Regions from separate parts of the Mesorhizobium sp. B2-5-13 genome, predicted to be linked through region 4. Evidence: riboswitches for the same ligand, from Rfam matches in the RefSeq annotation. Region 4 holds a riboswitch; each other region holds the start of a gene.

Region 1 (5,132 bases), on a different contig from region 4:
ATCCCGAAACGCTGGACCGGGCAGGCGTCTGCCGTGCGGCGATCGAAAGCCTGGCGGAGAATTTTTCCGATGGCATCGTCGCCCCCGCCTTCTGGACCGGCGTTGGCGGGCTGGCCGGCGGCGCCGCCTACAAGGCGGCCAACACCGCCGATTCGATGATCGGCCACCACACCCCGCGCCACGAGGCGTTCGGCTGGGCGGCGGCGCGCTTCGACGATTGGATCAACCTGCCGGCATCGCGGCTGACGGCGCTGCTGATCGTGCTCGCTTCCTTCTTGGTCGAGGGCGCCGACCCCCACTGCGGCTGGCAAGCGGTACGGCGCGACGCGAAAAAACACCGCTCGCCCAATGCCGGCTGGCCCGAAGCGGCCATGGCCGGCGCGCTTGGGCTCGCGCTTGCCGGACCACGCAGCTATGGCGGTGTCATGGTCGACGACATCTTCATGGGCGAAGGCGGCCGCAGCGATGTCGACAGCGGCGATATAAGGCGCGCGCTGCAACTCTACCGTGTCGCTGATTTCCTGCTGATTGGCTTGTTCGGCCTGGTCGCGGTAATCGCTGTTCTGGTTTTTTAAAACTCGATGCCCTGCTGAGCTTTCACGCCCGCCGAGAAATGATGCTTGGTGACGCCCATCTCGGTGACCAGATCGGCAGCCTCGACCAGCGCTGGCTTGGCGTTGCGGCCGGTGATGACGACATGCAGACCCTCGCGCCGGCCCTTCAGCGCCGCAACCACCTTGTCGAGATCGAGATAGTCGTAGCGCAACGCAATGTTGAGCTCGTCGAGCACGACAAGGCTGATCGAGGGATCGTCGATCAATTCCAGCGCCTTGGCCCAGGCGGCTTCGGCGGCGGCGATATCGCGCTTCAGGTCCTGCGTCTCCCAGGTGAAACCCTCGCCCATAGCATGCCAGACCACGCGGTCGCCGAAGGCGGCAAACGCATCCTTCTCGCCGGTGTGCCATTTGCCCTTGATGAATTGCACGACGCCGACGCGCTTGCCGTGGCCGAGCATCCGCAGCGCCAGCCCGAAGGCGGCCGTGGTCTTGCCCTTGCCGGGACCGGTGTTGACGATCAGCAACCCCTTCTCGACCGTCTTGCTCGCAACCTCGGCGTCCTGCACCGCCTTGCGCTTGGCCATCTTGGCGCGATGGCGCTCTTCATCCTTGTCGTCGATATCGGTCATTTCACTTCACCTTGAGCGGTAGCCCCGCCACCATCAGCAGCACCGTGTCGGCAACCGCGGCGACCCGCTGGTTGAGCCGGCCGGCGTCGTCGCGAAAACGCCGCGCCAGCGCATTGTCGGGCACGATGCCTTGCCCGACCTCGTTCGACACCACGAACCACGGTCCGCGCGGCCGCGACAGCAAGTCGGCCAGCCGTCGGCACTCCGCCTCGACGTCGTAATCGGCCAGCATGTGATTGGTCAGCCATAGCGTCAGGCAGTCGACAAGCACCGGCCGATCATCCGGCAAGGCCTCCAGCGCTTCGGCAAGGTCGAGTGACGCATCGATGGTCGACCAGCCCTCACCGCGCCGCGAGCGGTGCACCGCGATGCGCTCGCGCATCTCATCGTCATAGGTTTGCGCCGTGGCGACATACGCCCATGGCGGGGGGAATGCCGTCACCAGGGTTTCGGCGTGCGCGCTCTTTCCGGAGCGCGCGCCACCGATGATGAAAGTCAGCTTGCCGCGATCAGGCAAAGCTGTCGCGCAAGCTGGTCGCCGTGCCGGTGAAGCGCCTGCGCACCACGCCCACGACCGCGCCGAGCACCAGCCAGAACACCAGATTGGTCACCGTCACCGCCACCACGAACTGATGGTGCAGGCCTTCCGGGATAGGCGTCTCGAAACTGTCGGGCTGCGGCGCGCCGACGATATGCGGGACGACGATCAGCAAGACGGCGAAGATGGTCAATGGTAGCGATCTGCGAAACACGATCAGGCCAAGGCCGATAGCGGTCGCCGCGGCCGTTGCCGTCCACCAGATCTGGCGCGCAAGCAGATCGGCCGCCGGCATCGCCGGCAGTTCCGGCTGCAGGCCGAGGCCTGGTGCCAGCGTGAACACGGCAAAGCCGGCCAGCCCCCAGAATACGCCCTGGCGCCAATTGCCGACGCCGCCGGCAAACTCGGAAATCGCGACCAGGACCAGCGCGAAGCCGATGCCGGTGACGATATTGGCAACCACGCTGAAGGCAAAACGCTCGACACCGTCGGCCGGCGCCCAGCCTTCATCTTCCTCCGCCGGTGCCGTGACTGCGGCGGGTGCTGGCGCGGCAGAACTCATCGCATTCCCAGCGGGCGCGACCGTGCTCACCGCATCGTTGCTCGCCGCCGGTGCAGCCGCGTGGTCATGGTGATGGCCGCCGCCGGCCTGTTCGTAGACTTCCGCCTTGAGGATCAGCGGCACTGTCGCATAGGCCTGCATGCAGGCGAGAACGACACCCGCCACGAGCCCCGCGATCGCCGCGACGAACACGACGTTGCGAAACAGATTCATGATGTCAGATCCTCGTTAGTGGCAGGGAAACGCCATCGAGTGGCGATAGTCGTGGGCGGCATTGTGGACCGCATCGATATGCGAGAAACCGACAAAGCCGACGACGAACATGCCGAGCAGCGCCGCGAGCGCGAGCTGCATGAAGCGCGACTGCGAGGAGACGGAGGCGCCGAGGGAGACGGAAGCGGTAGTCATGTCTTGTCCTTTCGCCCTCCACCCGAGGGCATCGAAGTCAGTTTCCTGTCGCCGGCAGGTCTCCTGGCTCGCGGATAAGCGCCCTTCCCCACCTTCCCGAGGAAAACCCTCAGTGGCATATGGAGAGGACTACCGCACACAGTTGCGGGGGCAGCCACGGCATTGGACAGGAATTCCTGCCCGCACCGCATTCCCTCTTGGCTCCAAAAAGGAACCGACGACGTTGGTGACTATAGGGAAATTCGCCGCGCGCGGCAAACCAAATTCCGACAGTCGCCAGCGCAGGAGCGTCGTATCGGCGAAGCCGCTCCATCCCGTCCTGATTGACAAATTTTCTAGTCGGGTGTCGGTTCGCAACCCTCACAGGAAGCCAGCCATGCAGCCCAATGCCAGCGAGCGCGAGCCCTATAACGGCCTGACCCGAACCGAGCAGACGCTGCCGTCATCGGCCTATTGGGACCAGGAGAACTATCAGCGTGATCTCGATGCCATCTGGTACAGAAATTGGCTGCTCGTCTGCCGCGAGACCGACCTTGCCCAGCCTTTGGCATTCCGCACCTTCCGCGTCGGCACGCAGGAAATCCTTGTGCTGCGCGACGACGCCGGCGAGTTGCATGCCTTCCACAACACGTGCCGGCATCGCGGTTCGCAGCTTTGCCAGGAAAGCGAAGGACGCCTGAAGGCGCGGCTGATCACCTGCCCGTACCATGCCTGGTCCTATTCGCTGCGTGGCGATCTGGTGCGTGTACCGTCGAAATCGCTGCCTGACGGCTTCGACAAGGCCGACCACCCGCTTTACCGCGTTGTACTCTCGGTGCGGCGGGGCTTCGTCTTCGTCAATCTTGCTGAAGATGCCGCCGGCTCAGTGCAGTCATCCTTCGACCCGGCCTCCGGCGACCTCGGCAACTGGCCGCTGGACACGCTGGTGTCAGGCCATGTGCTGCGCAAGGTGATGAACTGCAACTGGAAGATTTTCTGGGAAAACTTCAACGAGTGCCTGCACTGCCCGGGCGTCCACAAGGACCTGTCGCGGCTGGTGCCGATCTATGGCCGCGGCCTGATGAGCCGGCATGACGATCCCGAATGGACGCGCCATGCAGACAATGATGCGCCGGAATTCTCCGGCGGCCTGCGCGCCGGGGCTGAAACATGGTCGCGTGATGGGCAGACGCATGGGCCGGTTTTCCCCGGCTTGACGCAGGCGGAACGCACCGCCGGCCAGACCTACGCCACCAGCCTGCCCTCGATGTTCATCGTCGGCCATGTCGACTATGTCAGGACCGTGCGGCTGGTGCCGCTCGGTCCCGAACAGACCGAATTGACCGCCGAATGGCTGTTCGCGCCCGAGGCGCTCGCCGCCACCGATATCGACAACATCGTCGCCTTCGGCACACAGGTGCTGGAGGAGGATGCCGCGATCTGCGAGGTCAACCAGAAGGGCCTGCGCTCGATGCGTCATACAGCCGGCGTGCTGATGCCCGAGGAATATGAGCTGCACCGCTTCCACAATTGGGTGCGCGAGCGCCATGCTGAGCTTTCGCTCTGATTTTTTAGAGGGATTTAGGCAGGTAGCGCCAGGTCATGAGGCCACAAAACGCCGCCAGCAGGCCGAGCGTGACGAACACCGATCCCAATCCGAAGAAGGCCAGCACCACCGAATAGACCAGCGGCGGCGTCAATTCGGAAAAGTCGAGATATGTGCGGTAGACCGCCGCCATCTGCGCGCGTTCATAGGAGCGCACCGAGCGCATGAAGGCGGTCGAGCCCAGCGCGTCGAGCGCGATGGTGAAGAAGGCGCCGCACAACAGGAAGGCGCCGGTCAGCAACGGCTCTGCCGCTCCGACCGTGCCCGCCGCCAGCAGCGACGCCGACATGGCGAAATAGGCAAACGTCATGGTGCGTCGGCCGCCAAAGCGTTTTCCTGCCTTGCCCCAGAAGATCGCCATGAACAGCAGCGCATTGCCGGCCGAGACCAGCAGGCCGCCCGCCAGTTCACCCTCGCCGGTGATCACCATGAACAGCGGTCCATAGACGAAGAACGTCGTCCAGAAGCACGACCGGCCGAAGGCGATCAGCCAGGCGAGCCTGAGCCTTGGCTGCGCCACGAAGCGGCCGATGTTGGCGAGCGGATTTGCCGGCCGCGTCTTGCCCGGGCGGATCGACGGGTTGTCGCCCAGCCGGTAGGTCCAGAACAGCGCCAGCAAAGCCATGGCGAAAACCGCCACCGCGCCATGCGCGGCATAGATGCCGAAATGCGCATAAAGGAAAATGCCAAGCGTCGGCCCGCCCGTCCAGGCAACCATCGACCACGCCATGCGCAGCGATTCGGCCTGCATGAAGTCGGTCTTGCGGATGTGGTCCATGATGTAGAGGTTGAGTGTGATCGACAGCGCACTGGCGCCCATGACGCGGCACAGCATGCCGGCGAGTTGTCCAGC
Region 2 (5,132 bases), on a different contig from region 4:
CTCTGGAAGCCGCAGCGCCGCTGTGTTCTCGAACACCGGTGCAACCTCTTCCTTGCCGTCCGGCAGAGCCAGCCAGGTCTGCAGGCCGGAGATCGACATCGGCGCGCCGCGCAATTCCTGCGGCGTGCGCTCGGAGTGGACGATGCCGCGGCCCGCAGTCATCAGGTTCACGTCGCCGGGCTCGATCACCATTTCGGTGCCGAGCGAATCGCGATGCCTGATCTTGCCATCGAACAGATAGGTCACGGTCGACAGGCCGATATGCGGGTGGGGACGGACATCGAGCGCCTGGCCGGTGCGCATGATCGCGGGGCCCATGCGATCGAAGAAAATGAACGGCCCGACCAGCCTTCTCTTGGCGGTCGGCAAGGCGCGGCGCACCTCGAAGCCGCCAATATCCTTGGCGTTGGGGATGACCATCAGTTCGATCTGGTCGCTGGCGAAGGCATCGCCGGCCTCAGGGTCTTTCCCCGGGAAGAAGCTCATGAACTCTCCTGGTCAGCGCTCGGTGGCCGCTTTGGACATGTCAGGCGAACCGGATCGCCGCCTTTGCTCTCAGTTTGGCTGCCACCTCTTCGCGATTGCGCGGATGCTGGTGGGTTTCGAGGGAATCAAGCAATTCGCGTGCGGATGCCGCGATGGCTTCGACCGCATGATCGAACGCATGCTGGTTCTGTTTCGACGGTCGCGTCGTTCCGCTGAGCTTGCGGACAAACTGGAGTGCCGCGTCGCGGACTTCGTCATTGGTTGCCGGCGGATCAAAATTGAACAGGGTCTTGATGTTTCTGCACATCGCTTCCGTATCTCCTCTTGTCCGTTTCAATCGGGACGAGTTGTATCCTCAATCATGATCGTGTTCAAAAGTCGGTAAGCCTGCTCCGGACCTCAGTCCGCGTCGAGCGGCTCGGTTCCAACCGGCTTGCCGTCGCGCGACAGCCTGATCTTCTCGACCTTGTCCTCGGCGGCCTTCAGTAACCGGTCGCAATGCACCTTCAGCGCCTCGCCGCGTTCGTAGATCCGGATCGACTGGTCGAGCGGCACGTCGCCACGCTCCAGATCATCGACGATCTTCTCCAGCGCGTCGAGTGCCTGCTCGAAGCTCATCGCCTTGACGTCTTCGTTGATCTCACCAGTCATCATTCATCCTTTCATCAGTCGCCCGACATGGGCGCCGACCGAAAATGCCAATCCCTGCAGATCGTAGCCGCCCTCGAGCACGCTGACGAGCCGGTTGCCGCTATGGCGTGCGGCGCGCTGCATCAGTTGGCCGGTCGCCCAGTCGAAATCGTCCTCGGTAAGATTGATCTCCGCCAGCGGGTCGCGATGGTGCGCGTCGAAGCCGGCCGAAATGATGATCAGGTCGGGCGCGAAATTGTCGAGTGCCGGCAGCACACGCGACAGGAAAGCATCGCGAAACACCTCGCTGCCGGTCTGCGGCGCCAGCGGCGCGTTGACGATGTTGCCGGCGCCGGTCTCGTTCTTCGCGCCGGTGCCGGGATAGAGCGGCATCTGGTGCGTCGAGCAATATAGCACCGAGGGATCGTCCCAGAAAATATCCTGCGTGCCGTTGCCGTGGTGCACGTCCCAATCGACGACGGCGACACGCTCCGCGCCATGCTTCTTCTGCGCATAGCGGGCAGCGATAGCCGCAGTGTTGAAGAAGCAGAAGCCCATGGCCGTGTTCTTTTCAGCATGATGGCCAGGCGGCCGGGCGGCGACGAAGACATTGTCGGCGCGGCCCGCAAAGACGTCGTCGACCGCGGCATTGGCGGCGCCGATCGCGGTGATCACCGCCTGCCAGCTCTTCGGGCTGGCGCTGGTGTCGGCGTCGATGCGGGCGAGGCCTTCAGCGGGAATGGCGGCGCGCACGCGCGCGACGAAATCGGCGGGATGCGCATAGAGGATGGTCGCCTCGTCGCCTTGCGGTGCCTCGGCGCGATCAAGCGCGGCAAAAGCTTCGTCGTCGAGCACGCGCTCGATGGCGCGCAAGCGGTCGGGCCGCTCGGGGTGACCTGGCGGGGTGATGTGTTCGAGGAAGATCGGGTGCGTGTAGAGACGAGTGACCATGTCCCCTATCTAGTGCCCCGGCGCCGTGATGGCCATGCGTTGCGGCTTGATCGCTGGGGAAAATCACGGCTGCGTCCATTCATGTCGCTGCGGGCATTGGCCTCGCCGGCGCTTCGGCGTAAGGTCGCCGCCACTGCCTGGTGCCCGCCGGTCTGTTTGTTTTAGCCGCATTCTGCGACGCCAAGTGATTCCACTTGGCTGCAAATGCTCTGGCGGGAGAATCGGGAACACGGTTTGATACCGTGGCGTGCCCAACGCTGTGAGGGGGACCGCGCCGGTAAGTGCCACTGTCGATGACGGGAAGGCACCGGACGCGGGTTGATCCCGAGCCAGAAGACCGGCCTGGCAGGCATCGTCATCCGCATGGTCAGGCGGATGGCATCAGAACGACGTGCGCCCTCCTGGACGCACAAAGTACGCTCTGAGAATTGAACTGCTGCAATCGCAAGGGGACAAGCGATGCCGGAAGCTATGACCGCTCCAACGGCCAATGGATTTGATCAGATCGCGCGCGACGCGGTTTACCGCGCCATGTTCACGCGACGCGACGTCCGCAGCCATTTTACATCGGAAGCGATCGACGACGAGGTGCTGGCGCGGCTGCTGCTTGCCGCCCATCACGCGCCATCGGTCGGCTTCATGCAGCCTTGGAATTTCATCGTCATTCGCGATGCCGCGCGACGGGCGAAGGTGCGCGACCTGTTCCTTGCCGCGCGCGAACAGGAACTGCCGGCAATCGAGGCGGACCGGCGGGCGCTCTACCGCAAGCTCAAGCTCGAAGGCATTTGCGAAAGCGCGCTCAACATCTGTATCACCTGCGACCACGAGCGCTCGAAAGGCTCGCCGCTGGGACGTTGGCACAATCCGGAAATGGATCTCTACAGTACGGTCTGCGCGGTACAGAATTTCTGGCTGGCGGCACGCGCCGAGGGTGTTGGCGTCGGCTGGGTCAGCATCATCGAGGCGCAAGCGCTGAAAAGCCTGCTGTCTATCCCCGACCACGTGACGCCGATCGCCTATCTCTGCGTCGGCCGTGTCTCGGAGTTTGCGCCGAAACCGGACCTCGAAACGCACGGCTGGGGCCGACGGCTGCCGCTGCCCGAATTGATCATGAGCGAGACTTTTTGTGGCCAGGGTGAAGCCTCGCTCAAATCTACGGTGGCCCGCCTCAACACCGTCGTCGCTGCGCCGGCAAACCCTGCCGATCAGCGCGTCGCGCCGGCCGTGCCCCAGCGCGAACCATCGAAGGTGGAGAGCGCCTTGCGCTTGAGTTCCCGGAACTTTGACGAGGCATCGGCCAGCCGTGCGTCCCAGGCGGCATCGGGCACCTGGCCCTCGATGGTCTTGAAATAGACCTGCATCAGGGACGCGATGGCGAAAGGTTCGATGAACGCCGCCTTGAAGGCCCAGGCAAAGACAATGGCCAGAACGAAGGCCCAGCCGGCGAGCTGTCCGGGCATGACGTAAAGAATGGCGGCCGCCGGAGCCAGCATCAGCAGGAAGATGACGAAGGAGACCCCCCACATGATCAACGCCAGCCAGACTGCGTTCTTGACCATGATCTTGCCGTTCTGGGCGTAGAGCACGACGCCTTGCCGTGCGGTCTCGAAGGGTGAGGACGAATTGATGCGGATGTTGTAGCCGAGAATGATCTCGTCGACATAGGTCAGCGACAGGCGGATCACCGTGTTGAGGAACGAGACCAGGCCGCTCAGGCCCGGAATGGGCAGGAAAGCCGCAATTCCGCCCAGCAGGCCGGTGATCGCGCGGATGGCGCCCTTGACCAGCTGGTCGACAACGAAAAGGATGTTCGCTTCGGCAAAACGCTCGGTCACAACCTCTTTCGCGTAGGCGATCTGGTTCTGGCCGTCGGGTATGTCATGGCCGTCGATCAGATGCACCATGACGGCGATATGGCCTGCCTTGACGACGTAGAGGATGTATTCGCGGATCCAGTAGACGGCGATCGAGACGAGGCCGAAGCCAACAATCCCGCCCCACATGGCAAAGGACAACGGCCCATCGGGATCGGTGGAGATATGGCCGACGCCATAGCCGACGGAGGCGCCCGCGCCGGTGGCCATGATATAGGCCAGCGTGATGCCGAAATAGACGATCATGCGAAAGACGATGAAAGGCCAGGTCCGCATCATGATGGACACCGACCTGCCGATATCGAAATCCCACATGCCCCGAATCCCCCAGAGGTGGCTGTGGAGGATGCGCCCAAACCGTCTATTGTCAATTGCGAGCGGTGGCGGAGCCCGATTGCGGTCAGTTTGGCCGCGCTTCCGGCTTCTCGAGCAGGCCTTCGAGCAATTGCTTGAACGCTGCCACCACCTTCCTCGACGTCGCTTCGGGATCGTTCGAATTGGCGATCCGCTGCGCGGCCTGACTGCTCGCTCCGTTGATCAGCCGCGCCGCGGTCTCGGGATCGAGGCCCGGCACGACCACCCCCTCCTCTTGCAGCGCGGTCAGATGATCGGTCATTGAACCGACGCAGGCATTGGCATTCGACCACTGTGCCGGATCGCCCAGCACGGCCGGACCGTCCCGGAACATGATGCGCTGGATTTCCGGCTCCAGCGCCATTTCGATGTAGGTCGTGCATTCGTCGACGAAATGCTGCCAGCGGGTCGGCGCCCTCGACGCGACCTCATTCACCCGCGCGGCCATTTCCGCATCGATTTGCGCGATAACCGCCTGCAGCAGTCCCTTCTTATCGCCGAAGTGATGATAGAGGGCGCCGCGCGTCAGTCCGGCCGATGCGGTGAAATCGTCCATCGACGCTTCGGCATAACCGATGGTGCCAAAGGCTTGGCGCGCCGCGGCGATCAGCTTGGCACGCGTCTCGGCGATCATCTCCTTGCGGGGTCGGTGCATGCTCTGGCCTTATCTACATACGCTCCGTATGCCAATTGACATACGCGACGTATGGTCTATTTGACACTTATACGTCTCGTATGTAATTGTCGAATCGCCCCTTGTCGAGGAACAGGATCATGCAAAACCCCTACTCGGAAATCTTTTGCGCTCCTGGCGCCAGGGGCTTTGCCGCCGCCGGC
Region 3 (5,132 bases), on a different contig from region 4:
GTCGCCTTCACCCGCCGGGCGGGCAATGAGGAGGTCGTCTGCGTTTTCAATCTGGGCGCCAGGCCGGCGAAGGTTGACCTCGGCAACCGAACCCTGCAACCTTTGCCGGGACACGGGTTTTCCGGGCAGGCGAGCACCGGTTCGGTCGAACTCGGCGGTTACGACGCCTGGTTCGGACGCGTAGGCTGAAACATCCGAGGAATCACTGGAGGAAATCAATGGCCGATGTCAATTTGAGACAAGTGAAGAAGTCCTACGGCAATCTCAACATTCTCCACGGCATCGACCTCGACATCAAATCGGGCGAATTCATCGTCTTCGTCGGCCCGTCGGGCTGCGGCAAGTCCACCTTGCTGCGCTCGATCGCCGGGCTTGAGGAAATCACCTCGGGTGAACTCAGGATCGACGGTCAGGTGGTCAACGACGTGCCGCCGTCGAAGCGCGGCATCGCCATGGTGTTCCAGTCCTACGCGCTCTATCCGCACATGACCGTCTACGACAACATGGCCTTCTCGATGAAGATCGGCAAGGAAAGCAAGGCCGAGATTGACAAGCGGGTACGGCAGGCGGCCGAGATCCTGCAGTTGACCAAATATCTCGATCGCCTGCCCAAGGCGATGTCGGGCGGCCAGCGCCAGCGTGTCGCCATCGGCCGAGCCATCGTGCGCAATCCGAAAGTGTTCCTGTTCGACGAACCGCTGTCGAACCTTGACGCGGCGCTGCGCGTCGCCACGCGCATCGAGATCGCCAAGCTCAAGGAATCGATGCCCAACACGACTATGATCTATGTCACGCACGACCAGGTCGAGGCGATGACGCTGGCCGACCGCATCGTCGTGCTGAAGGATGGCCACATCGAGCAGGTCGGCACGCCGATGGAGCTCTACAAGAACCCCGGCAACCTCTTCGTCGCCCAGTTCATCGGCTCACCGGCCATGAATATCCTGCCGGCGACGGTCGACAAGACGGGCAATCCGTCCATCGTCAGTCATGTCGGCGGACGCAAGGCGACGGTACCGATCGCGACGCCTGCTTCGGCAAAGGGAGCGGCGGTCAGCTTCGGCGTGCGGCCGGAAGATCTCGCGATCGCCAGTGGTAGCGATTATCTGTTCGAGGGGACGGTCGATTATCTCGAGCAGCTCGGTGAGGTTCAGCTGGTCTATATCGACATCGGCCGTGCCGACCTGCCGCTGGTGACCAAGTTGCCGGGCAATGTCGAGGTCAAGCGCGGCTCGACGCTGCGGCTGACCGCCAATGCCGGAGATCTTCATATCTTCGATGCGGATGGACGGTCGTTCGCCCTGCAGGAAGCGGAAGCAAAAGCCGCCTGAGACCACAAGCTGTCTCGACAACGCAAAAAGAGAGCGGCGGGCAAGCCCGCCGCTCTCTTTTGTATATTACCACGGCTGGTTAGTTGTTGCCGAAGAGGTTGCGGTCTGCGCCCTGAGGGGCGGACTTCTGTACGTCGCCCGACGAATTGAGCAGCTTGTAGACGGGCGATTCGCTCTTGCGGATCGAGCCCGTATGCGAGGTGTCGACGTTGACGGTCGCCAGCTTGTTGATGTCGGTGTCGCCAACGTTGTCGTTGCCGGCATAGGCGCTGCCAGCGGCAATCAGAAGAGCGACGGCGGTAAGAACAATCTTTTTCATTTTGGTGCTCCGATTTTTTCGAATTCAAGGGGCGGGCTGAGCGCGCCGTCCTTGCTTGAAGAGATGTTAGTTGTTGCCGAACAGGTTGCGATCGGCGCCGTGCTGGACGGGCTCCTGGCTGGCAGGAGCCGACTTGTCGACCGACGCGGTGTACGAGTTGTCCACCGCGGCGGCAGGCTGGTTGGCACCGTTGGAGCCATAGTTGTCGCTGGCAAAAGCGCTGCCGGAAATGGCCAGAACGGCGGCGGCGGCAATAAGGATCTTGTTCATTTTAGACACTCCTGAATTTCTTGAATTCTACCGGATCGGCGGGCAAGCCCGCCGTCCGTGGGGACAGGCCGTTAGCGGCCGAAGAGGTTGCGATCGCTGCCCTGAGCAGGCGTTTGAGCACCCGGCTCCGACGTCTTGGTGGAGGTGGAAGCGGTGTACGAGCTGTCCACCGCGGCAGCAGGCTGGTTGGCGCCGTTCGAACCGTAATTGTCGCTACCAGCGAAGGCGCTGCCGGAAACAGCCAGAAGGGCGGCGGCAGTGAGAATGATCTTTTTCATTTTTTGGTACTCCAGTATTTTTCCGTCCATCTAGCGGCGTGTCTTGGGATTAAATCGCGTCGTTCGGACAGCCCCGATGTGGGAGAGCACCCTTGCCGTTTCCAATCACGAAGTTGTTCAGCGTGGACCATGACTCCACCACTTGAAATTGTACCAGCGCTTTCCGCATATCTTATTTTCTCTTGTGATATCAGCTGGTTACCTTGAAACAGCATCCTGATCACCAACTGTGTCGGAGGCTCGGCGTTCACAGCGTCTTGCACGCACCGTCAACAGAAACGAACCGTTCAGTTCGATTTTAGACTCCTCTAATAGTCACTTTTTGAAACTGTTAACCTATTTGCTGCCGGCAAAGGGGTCGAAGACGGTGCCGGCGCGGCTTGGCGACAGAAGGCGATTCCAACGGCTACAAGCCTGTCATGACGATCCAGCATGCGTGTCGCGCCGCATGGATGCGATGTCGCTTTCGTGCCGATGTCGCAAAGCCTGTCGTGATTAGATCAGGCATCTCAGGTGCCGCTGCGTGACGACGGAGCGGAGAATTGGGAAGCCGGTCAGATTCCGGCGCTGCCCCCGCAACGGTGGTGGAGTTCAAGTCGCAACGGGAGACCACTGGGCTAAAGCCTGGGAAGGTGTCGCGATGGTCCGCAAGGACAACTCCAGAGCCCGGAAACCAGCCCGAGATCGCTAGAACTCGACTGATCGCGGTGGGCGGTCAAGAGGCGGATGGTGTTTGTCCGGCTTTTCGCCGATCTGCGCCCAGTCCTTCCTCAATCACCACCAGTTCAGTCCTTGAAACTGAGGACAGGACATGGACGCGCGCAACGACATGCTGAGGCTCTTGAGCAGCCGCAGACAAGGCTTTTCGCTGGAACAGCCTTTTTACACCGACCCGGACTACTTCAAGCTGGACATGGAGTTGATCTGGTATCGCGACTGGCTGTTCATCGGCCATGATTGCGAATTGCCCAAGCCGGGCAGCTTCATCACCGTGCAGATCGGCGATTATCCGGTCGTGCTGGTGCGCGATCAGCAGGGCAAGATCAACGCCTTCCACAATTCCTGCCGCCATCGCGGCAGCCGCGTCTGCAATTCCGACAAGGGCACGGCCGCCAAGCTGGTCTGTCCCTATCACCAATGGACCTACGAGCTCGACGGCCGGCTGCTGTTCGCCCGCCAGATGGCCGATGGGTTCGACAAGAGCCAGTTCGGGCTGAAGCCGGTCGCCTGCGAAAGCGTCGCCGGCTATGTCTTCATCTGCCTGGCCAAGGAGCCAGCCGACTTCGCGCCGATGCGGGCGATGATCGAGCCCTACCTTTTGCCGCACCGGCTGCGTGAGGCAAAAGTCGCCTTCGAAAGCACCATCATCGAGAAGGGCAACTGGAAGCTGGTCTGGGAAAACAATCGCGAATGCTATCATTGCGCCGGCAATCATCCCGAACTCTGCAAGACCTTCCCGGAAGCACCGACGGTGACCGGCGTGCAAGGCGCCGACAGCGATCCGGAGATGCTGGCGCACTGGGCGAAATGCGAAGCGGCCGGCCTGCCGAGCAAGTTCCGCATCGATCCGGCCGGCCAGTATCGCGCGACCCGCGCGCCGCTGCTGCGCGATGCCGTCAGCTACACGATGACGGGAAAGCGCGCGGTCGAGAGGAATCTTTCCGACAGCGTTTCAACCAACCGCATCGGTTCGTTGCTGCTTTACCACTATCCGACGACCTGGAACCACATCCTGGGCGACCACGCCGTCACCTTCCGGGTGCTGCCGATCAGCGCCACGGAAACGGCGGTGACGACTAAATGGCTGGTGCATAAGGATGCGGTCGAGGGCGTCGATTACGATCTCGCAGAACTCACCCATGTCTGGACCGAGACCAACGACCAGGATCGCCGCATCGTCGAGGAAAACGCCTTCGGCATCCTGTCGCCGGCCTACGAGCCAGGCCCTTATTCGGAGCTGCATGAGGGCGGCGTGATCCAGTTCGTCGAGTGGTACGCGTCCTTCATCGGGCCACGGCTTGCCGAAGGCGCCCGGCCGGCCCTGCGCAGCGTTGCCTAGGCATATCGCTAAAGACGGCGGTTTTGGGCATGCGCAGAACAAAAGGGACAAGAGGATGAATGCGATGACGGACCTCGGCCTCTATCGCCATCTCGACCAGATGGCGCCCTGGAACGACAGGCTGCAGGTGCTGGAAGTGACCGGCGTCACCGACGAGGCGCCCGACGTGAAGACCTTCACCTTCCGCTCCGACAACCAGACCTGGTTCCGCTACAAGCCGGGCCAGTTCGTGACGCTGGAATTGCCGACACCGGACGGGCCGCTGATGCGCACCTATACGCTGTCATCGTCACCGTCGCGGCCATTCTCGATCGCGGTGACGGTGAAGGCGCAGGTGGGCAGCATCGGCACACGCTGGATGTTCGATCACCTGGCGCCCGGCTCGCACGTCAAGGCCTATGGACCGGGCGGCGACTTTTCACTGCACAGCCATCCAGCGGCGAAATATCTGTTCATCTCGGCCGGTTCCGGCGTGACGCCGATGATGTCGATGCTGCGCTGGCTGAACGACTGCGCGCCATGGACCGATGTCGGCTTCGTCAACTGCGCGCGGCGCCCGGAAGAGATCATCTTCCGCAAGGAGCTGGAGCTGCTCGGCGGCCACATGCCGGGCCTGTCGCTCGGCTTCATGATCGAGGAACGGTCGAGCCGCGAGGGCTGGTATGGCCATATGGGCCGCATCGACGCTATCCGGCTGCCACTGCTGGCGCCCGATTTCCGCGAACGCGAAATCTTCTGCTGCGGCCCCGATCCCTTCATGCGCGCCGTGCGCGGCATGCTCGAAGCCGCCGGCTTCGACATGGCAAAGTACCATCAGGAGAGCTTTGCCGCGCCGACCGTTGAGGAAATCCCGGCGCCATTCGCGGCGCCGGCGC
Region 4 (5,132 bases):
GCCGGACGGTTCAGCCCCTTGAGGCCGATGACGACGAGGCGCGAGCGGCGGTCGTCCCCGGCGGTCCAGGCCCGGTCGTAGTAATGATTGACGCGCGGGCCGACGGCCTGCAGCAGGAGCCGCATCGGCTTGCCACCGACCTCGACGAAGCCTTTCACCCGCAGCACGTTTTCCTGTTCGGCGGCGGCGGCGACGCGTTTTGCCAGTTCGTCGGGATTGGCGATCGAGGGGATGTCGACGATGAACGTGTCGAAGTCGTCATGCTCGTGGTCGAACGCGCCGTCATGATGGGATTTTCGGTTCTCGATGTCGTCCTCGACGGCGAGACCGAGCCCGAGCAGTACGGAGGGATCGACCTTGCCATAAGACGTCGGCACGATCTTCACTGCGCGGGCGGAGTGTTCGCCAATGATGGCATGGGCGCGGGCTGAGCCCTCGGCGTCCATCAGGTCGCTCTTCGACAGGATGATCAGATCGGCGCAGGCGATCTGATCCTCGAACACCTCCTCGACAGGATCATCATGGTCGAGGCTTTCATCCCCGGCGCGCTGCGCCTGCAGGGCGTCCATGTCGTTGGCGACGCGGCCTTCGGCAAGTGCGGGACCGTCGACCACGGCGATGACGCCGTCGACGGTCACCCGGCTCTTCACTGTCGGCCACTGGAAAGCCTGGACCAGCGGCTTGGGCAAAGCGAGGCCCGAGGTTTCGATCAGGATATGGTCGACCTTCGGCGTCAGCGACAGGATCTGGTCGAGCGCCGGCACGAAATCGTCGGCGACGGTGCAGCAGATGCAGCCATTGGCCAACTCGACGATGTTTTCCTCTGGGCAGGTGTCGATGCTACAGCCTTTCAGGATTTCGCCGTCGATGCCGATGTCACCAAATTCGTTGACAATGATCGCGATACGCTTGCCGCCGGCGTTTTCCAGGAGATGGCGGACCAGGGTCGTCTTGCCGGCGCCGAGGAAGCCGGTGACGACGGTGCAGGGAACGCGGGAAACGGATGCGGTCATATCAAGTCTTTCAGCATGTCGAGGGGAGGGATGCGGGCCACGAGGCCGCGCTTGAGGCTATCGGGCCGGCCCCGCCAGGGAATGAGGCCGTCGCTGGAGGTGGCGAAGAGTTTCGCGCCAGTGACGAGATCGGCGCCGCTAGTCGTGGTCAGATCGCCGAATACATAGCTCCAGCAGCCGTCACGCAGGATCGCGGCGCTCAGTCGACGTTTGCAATTGCCGAGGCATTCGACGGTGCGGATGCGGATGTTGTCGCCCGAGGCGGCTTGGCGCGTATCTTCGGCCAAAAGTTCGCCGGCCCGGGGACGGGCGTCGGAGCCGCTCTCGTCGCGACAGGAGGCGCAGACGATGACAGTGATGCCGGCCAGGGAATCATCCTCGCCGGACGAAATGTCCATTGTTTCAGCCGAAAAACTGCTGTCGCGATCCAAATCAGGCTCCTTGCCCGGAAAACCCGCCGGGCGATCGGATACTTGCATTCCAGACGGCAGGTCTCCTGGCTCGCGGGTCATCGCCTTGGGTAGCCGCCTTCCCGGGACAATCCCAGTGGCTTTCGGCCTTGGCTCTTCGCTCACAGTTGCGGGGACAGCCGCGGATTTGGGATTTTCAATCCCGCACCGCATTCCCTCTTGGCTCCTCCCTTTGCCGAGAGGAGACCGTCTGGATCCGATTTAGGCTCTTGCGGGCAGCGGTGTCAACGCGAGCTTACGACACCGCGATGTCGGACAGCGCCGGGCCCAGGTCGCCGGCAGGCGTCACTTCGATGCGTTCGAGGCCAAGCCAGCCCTGCATCTGCTTCAATTCCTCGAAGAGCTGAGCGGCGGTATCGGGCGGTGCGCCGGGCTCGGCGTAAGCAGCATGGGCACGCAGGACACTTGCCGGCCGGTCTGCCTTGAGGTCGACGCGCGCCACGATCCTGTCGCCGAGCAGGAAGGGCAGGACATAATAGCCGTATTGGCGCTTGTCGGCCGGCGTGTAGATCTCGATCCGGTAGTGAAAACTGAACAGCCGCTCTGAGCGCGAGCGCTCGAAGACAACGGGATCGAACGGCGCCAGCAGGGCGCGGGCCTCGATCTTGCGTGGCAATCGCGCGTCCCTATAGAGGTAAGCCGGCTTGTCCCAGCCCTCGACGCGGACCGGCAGCAACTCGCCGAGTTCGACCAGTTCCTCCAGCCGGCCTTTCATGTCGGCGGGGGAGAGTCGAAAATAGTCGCGCAGGTCGCCTGATGTCGCGATGCCGTGGGCGCGGGCGGAGATGCGCAGCAATTCACGATGCGCGTCCTCGGCGGCCGGTACTGGCAGGTCGAGAATCGCCTGCGGCAGCACGCGCTCCGGCACGTCGTAGAGGCGCTCGAAGCCGCGCCGGTGCGCCGTGGTGATGCGCCCGGCCCAGAACAGCCATTCGAAGGCATGCTTGGCGTGGCTCCAGCCCCACCAGCCGCCGGAGCCTTTCTGGCCCTCCAGCGCGGAAGCGGCGACCGGGCCGCGCTGGACGACCTCGCGGTAGATCTCTTCTATGTAGGCGGCGTGCTCGCGGCCCCATTTGGCCAGCCCCAGATACATTTCATCGCCTTGCTCGGCGCGCTGCATGCGCCAGCGCATCAGCGGGTAGGTCTCGACCGGCAGGAACGAGGCCTCATGCGCCCAGTATTCGAAGACCGTGCGCTTGCGGGTCACGGCGGCGTTGTCGAGCAAAGCGAGGGGATAGGGGCCAAGACGCGAATAGAGCGGCATGTAATGGGCACGAACCACCGCACTGACGGAATCGATCTGCAGCAGGCCGGTGCGGGACAGAACGCGGGCGAAGTGGCGGCGGTCGGGCGTACCGGCGGGGCGGGGATCGAGAAACCCTTGAGCGGCGAGCGCGATGCGCCGGGCGGCGGCAAGCGAGATCTTTTCCTTCATGCGGATGCGTCCCTGATGGACCTGTCTGGCGTCGTTGCGAGGCGTGATTCCAGCCCATGCTAGCAGGGTTTTGGCGGCAACCCTGTCAGGAGAGAAAAGTGGAGTAAATGGCGAAGGAAATCAAACAGGAGCGTATGGGACCAGTTTCTCCCGGATTGCCGTCCAGCTCGGTGTTTTGAACAAGGTTTGACTTGCTTCACTGGAAGTGCTGCGCTAACCCTCGCCGCGTTGCAGCATAGGCTCCTTAAAACGGTTCAGCGGTTAAACTGTCACGCTTCCGCATTAAGGTCCGGTGCTGTAATCAACGTGGATTGGCGCCAACGGAAAGCCGCTGCATGAACGCACTCCTCAGTTCGTACCTGCCCATCGTCCTGTTTATCGGCGTGGCGCTGGTGGTCGGTCTGGCGCTGCTGGCTGCGCCCTTCCTGGTAGCCTACCGCAACCCGGACCCCGAGAAGCTGTCCGCCTATGAATGCGGATTCAACTCGTTCGACGATGCCCGCATGAAATTCGACATCCGCTTCTATCTGGTGTCGATCCTGTTCATCATCTTCGACCTGGAAGTAGCCTTCCTCTTCCCCTGGGCGGTGTCCTTCTCGAAGATTGGCATGCTCGGTTTCTGGTCAATGATGGTGTTTTTGGCAGTGCTGACCATCGGCTTTGCCTATGAATGGAAAAAAGGAGCGCTGGAATGGGATTGAACGACAGTTCAGGCACCCTCGTCGCGCCGAAGCCCAAGGGTATCATTGATCCCAACACCGGCAAGCCGGTGGGGGAGGACGATCCCTTCTTCCTCGAAATCAACAACGAGCTTGCCGACAAGGGTTTTCTGGTCACCTCGACCGAGGCGCTGATCACCTGGGCGCGCAGCGGTTCGCTGATGTTCATGACCTTCGGTCTGGCGTGCTGCGCGGTCGAAATGATCCACACCTCGATGCCGCGCTACGATTCGGAGCGCTTCGGTGTCGCGCCGCGCGCGTCTCCGCGCCAGTCCGACATCATGATCGTGGCTGGCACGCTGACCAACAAGATGGCGCCGGCGCTGCGCAAGGTCTACGACCAGATGCCGGAGCCTCGCTACGTCATCTCGATGGGCTCCTGCGCCAATGGCGGCGGCTACTACCACTATTCCTATTCGGTGGTGCGTGGCTGCGACCGGGTCGTGCCGGTCGACATCTATGTGCCCGGCTGCCCGCCGAGCGCCGAAGCCCTGCTCTACGGCATTCTTCTGCTGCAGAAGAAAATCCGCCGCACCGGCACGATCGAACGGTAAATCCATGGCCGCATCCCTTACCGAACTGTCGACCTATCTCGGCGAGAAGCTGATCGGCCGCGTCAATGACGCGGTGCTCGCCTATGGCGAGCTCTCCATCAATGTCGAGCCGCGCGACCTGGTCGAAGTGATGACCTTCCTGCGCGACGATGCGCGCTGCCAGTTCATCTCGATCATCGATGTCTGCGGCGCCGACTATCCGTCGCGGGCCAAGCGCTTCGACGTCGTCTACCATCTGCTGTCGCCGAAACAGAATGTCCGCATCCGGGTCAAGGTGCAGGCCGACGAAGAGACGATGGTGCCGTCGATCACCGGCGTTTATCCAGGCGCCGACTGGTTCGAGCGCGAGACCTACGATCTCTATGGCGTGCTGTTCTCGGGCCACCCGGACCTGCGCCGCCTGCTGACCGATTACGGGTTCGAAGGCCATCCGCTGCGCAAGGATTTCCCGCTGACCGGTTTCGTCGAAGTGCGCTACGACGACGAGGCCAAGCGCGTGATCTATGAGCCTGTGGAACTGAAGCAGGAATTCCGCAATTTCGATTTTCTTTCCCCTTGGGAAGGCACCGACTATGTGCTGCCCGGGGATGAGAAGGCAAAGCAGTAAATGGCCGAAACCTCCGTCCGCAATTTCAACATCAATTTCGGCCCTCAACACCCTGCGGCGCATGGCGTTTTGAGGTTGGTCCTCGAACTCGACGGCGAAGTCGTCGATCGCGTCGATCCGCATATCGGCCTGCTGCATCGTGGTACGGAAAAGCTGATCGAGGCCAAGACCTATCTGCAGGCGGTGCCTTATCTCGACCGGCTCGACTATTGCGCCCCGATGAACCAGGAGCATGCCTTCGCGCTCGCCGCCGAGCGCCTGCTCGGCATCGAGGTGCCGAGGCGCGGCCAACTGATCCGCGTGCTCTATTGCGAAATCGGCCGCATCATGTCGC

The links. Region 4 has a riboswitch for cobalamin ahead of FJ434_RS12290 (DUF1636 family protein). Riboswitches for the same ligand answer to the same signal wherever they lie in the genome.
Region 1: another riboswitch for cobalamin. It lies ahead of FJ434_RS24290 (CbtB domain-containing protein); the one in region 4 lies ahead of FJ434_RS12290 (DUF1636 family protein).
Region 2: another riboswitch for cobalamin. It lies ahead of bluB (5,6-dimethylbenzimidazole synthase); the one in region 4 lies ahead of FJ434_RS12290 (DUF1636 family protein).
Region 3: another riboswitch for cobalamin. It lies ahead of FJ434_RS04180 (aromatic ring-hydroxylating dioxygenase subunit alpha); the one in region 4 lies ahead of FJ434_RS12290 (DUF1636 family protein).

The regions. Positions count from the first base shown of each region.
Region 1 is NZ_VFUI01000020.1:2,125-7,256, reverse strand. It holds gene cbiB (adenosylcobinamide-phosphate synthase CbiB) at 1-575, shown strand, start outside; gene cobO (cob(I)yrinic acid a,c-diamide adenosyltransferase) at 572-1,186, opposite strand; gene cobU (bifunctional adenosylcobinamide kinase/adenosylcobinamide-phosphate guanylyltransferase) at 1,188-1,703, opposite strand; gene FJ434_RS24295 (CbtA family protein) at 1,696-2,499, opposite strand; gene FJ434_RS24290 (CbtB domain-containing protein) at 2,515-2,694, opposite strand; cobalamin riboswitch at 2,730-2,928, opposite strand; gene FJ434_RS24285 (aromatic ring-hydroxylating dioxygenase subunit alpha) at 3,071-4,240, shown strand; gene FJ434_RS24280 (MFS transporter) at 4,245-5,132, opposite strand, start outside.
Region 2 is NZ_VFUI01000004.1:50,614-55,745, forward strand. It holds gene FJ434_RS08705 (pirin family protein) at 1-486, opposite strand, end outside; gene FJ434_RS08710 (DUF2277 domain-containing protein) at 527-793, opposite strand; gene FJ434_RS08715 (exodeoxyribonuclease VII small subunit) at 886-1,137, opposite strand; gene FJ434_RS08720 (histone deacetylase family protein) at 1,141-2,067, opposite strand; cobalamin riboswitch at 2,246-2,428, shown strand; partial or broken gene bluB (5,6-dimethylbenzimidazole synthase) at 2,539-3,156, shown strand; gene FJ434_RS08730 (hypothetical protein) at 3,273-4,256, opposite strand; gene FJ434_RS08735 (TetR/AcrR family transcriptional regulator) at 4,342-4,950, opposite strand; gene FJ434_RS08740 (MFS transporter) at 5,070-5,132, shown strand, end outside.
Region 3 is NZ_VFUI01000002.1:180,838-185,969, reverse strand. It holds gene FJ434_RS04205 (alpha-glucosidase) at 1-189, shown strand, start outside; gene ugpC (sn-glycerol-3-phosphate ABC transporter ATP-binding protein UgpC) at 219-1,331, shown strand; gene FJ434_RS04195 (DUF680 domain-containing protein) at 1,411-1,650, opposite strand; gene FJ434_RS04190 (DUF680 domain-containing protein) at 1,717-1,920, opposite strand; gene FJ434_RS04185 (DUF680 domain-containing protein) at 1,992-2,198, opposite strand; cobalamin riboswitch at 2,693-2,895, shown strand; gene FJ434_RS04180 (aromatic ring-hydroxylating dioxygenase subunit alpha) at 3,010-4,257, shown strand; gene FJ434_RS04175 (hybrid-cluster NAD(P)-dependent oxidoreductase) at 4,322-5,132, shown strand, end outside.
Region 4 is NZ_VFUI01000006.1:32,561-37,692, reverse strand. It holds gene cobW (cobalamin biosynthesis protein CobW) at 1-1,013, opposite strand, end outside; gene FJ434_RS12290 (DUF1636 family protein) at 1,010-1,444, opposite strand; cobalamin riboswitch at 1,482-1,689, opposite strand; gene FJ434_RS12285 (winged helix-turn-helix domain-containing protein) at 1,719-2,918, opposite strand; gene FJ434_RS12280 (NADH-quinone oxidoreductase subunit A) at 3,254-3,619, shown strand; gene FJ434_RS12275 (NADH-quinone oxidoreductase subunit B) at 3,610-4,191, shown strand; gene FJ434_RS12270 (NADH-quinone oxidoreductase subunit C) at 4,196-4,798, shown strand; gene FJ434_RS12265 (NADH-quinone oxidoreductase subunit D) at 4,799-5,132, shown strand, end outside.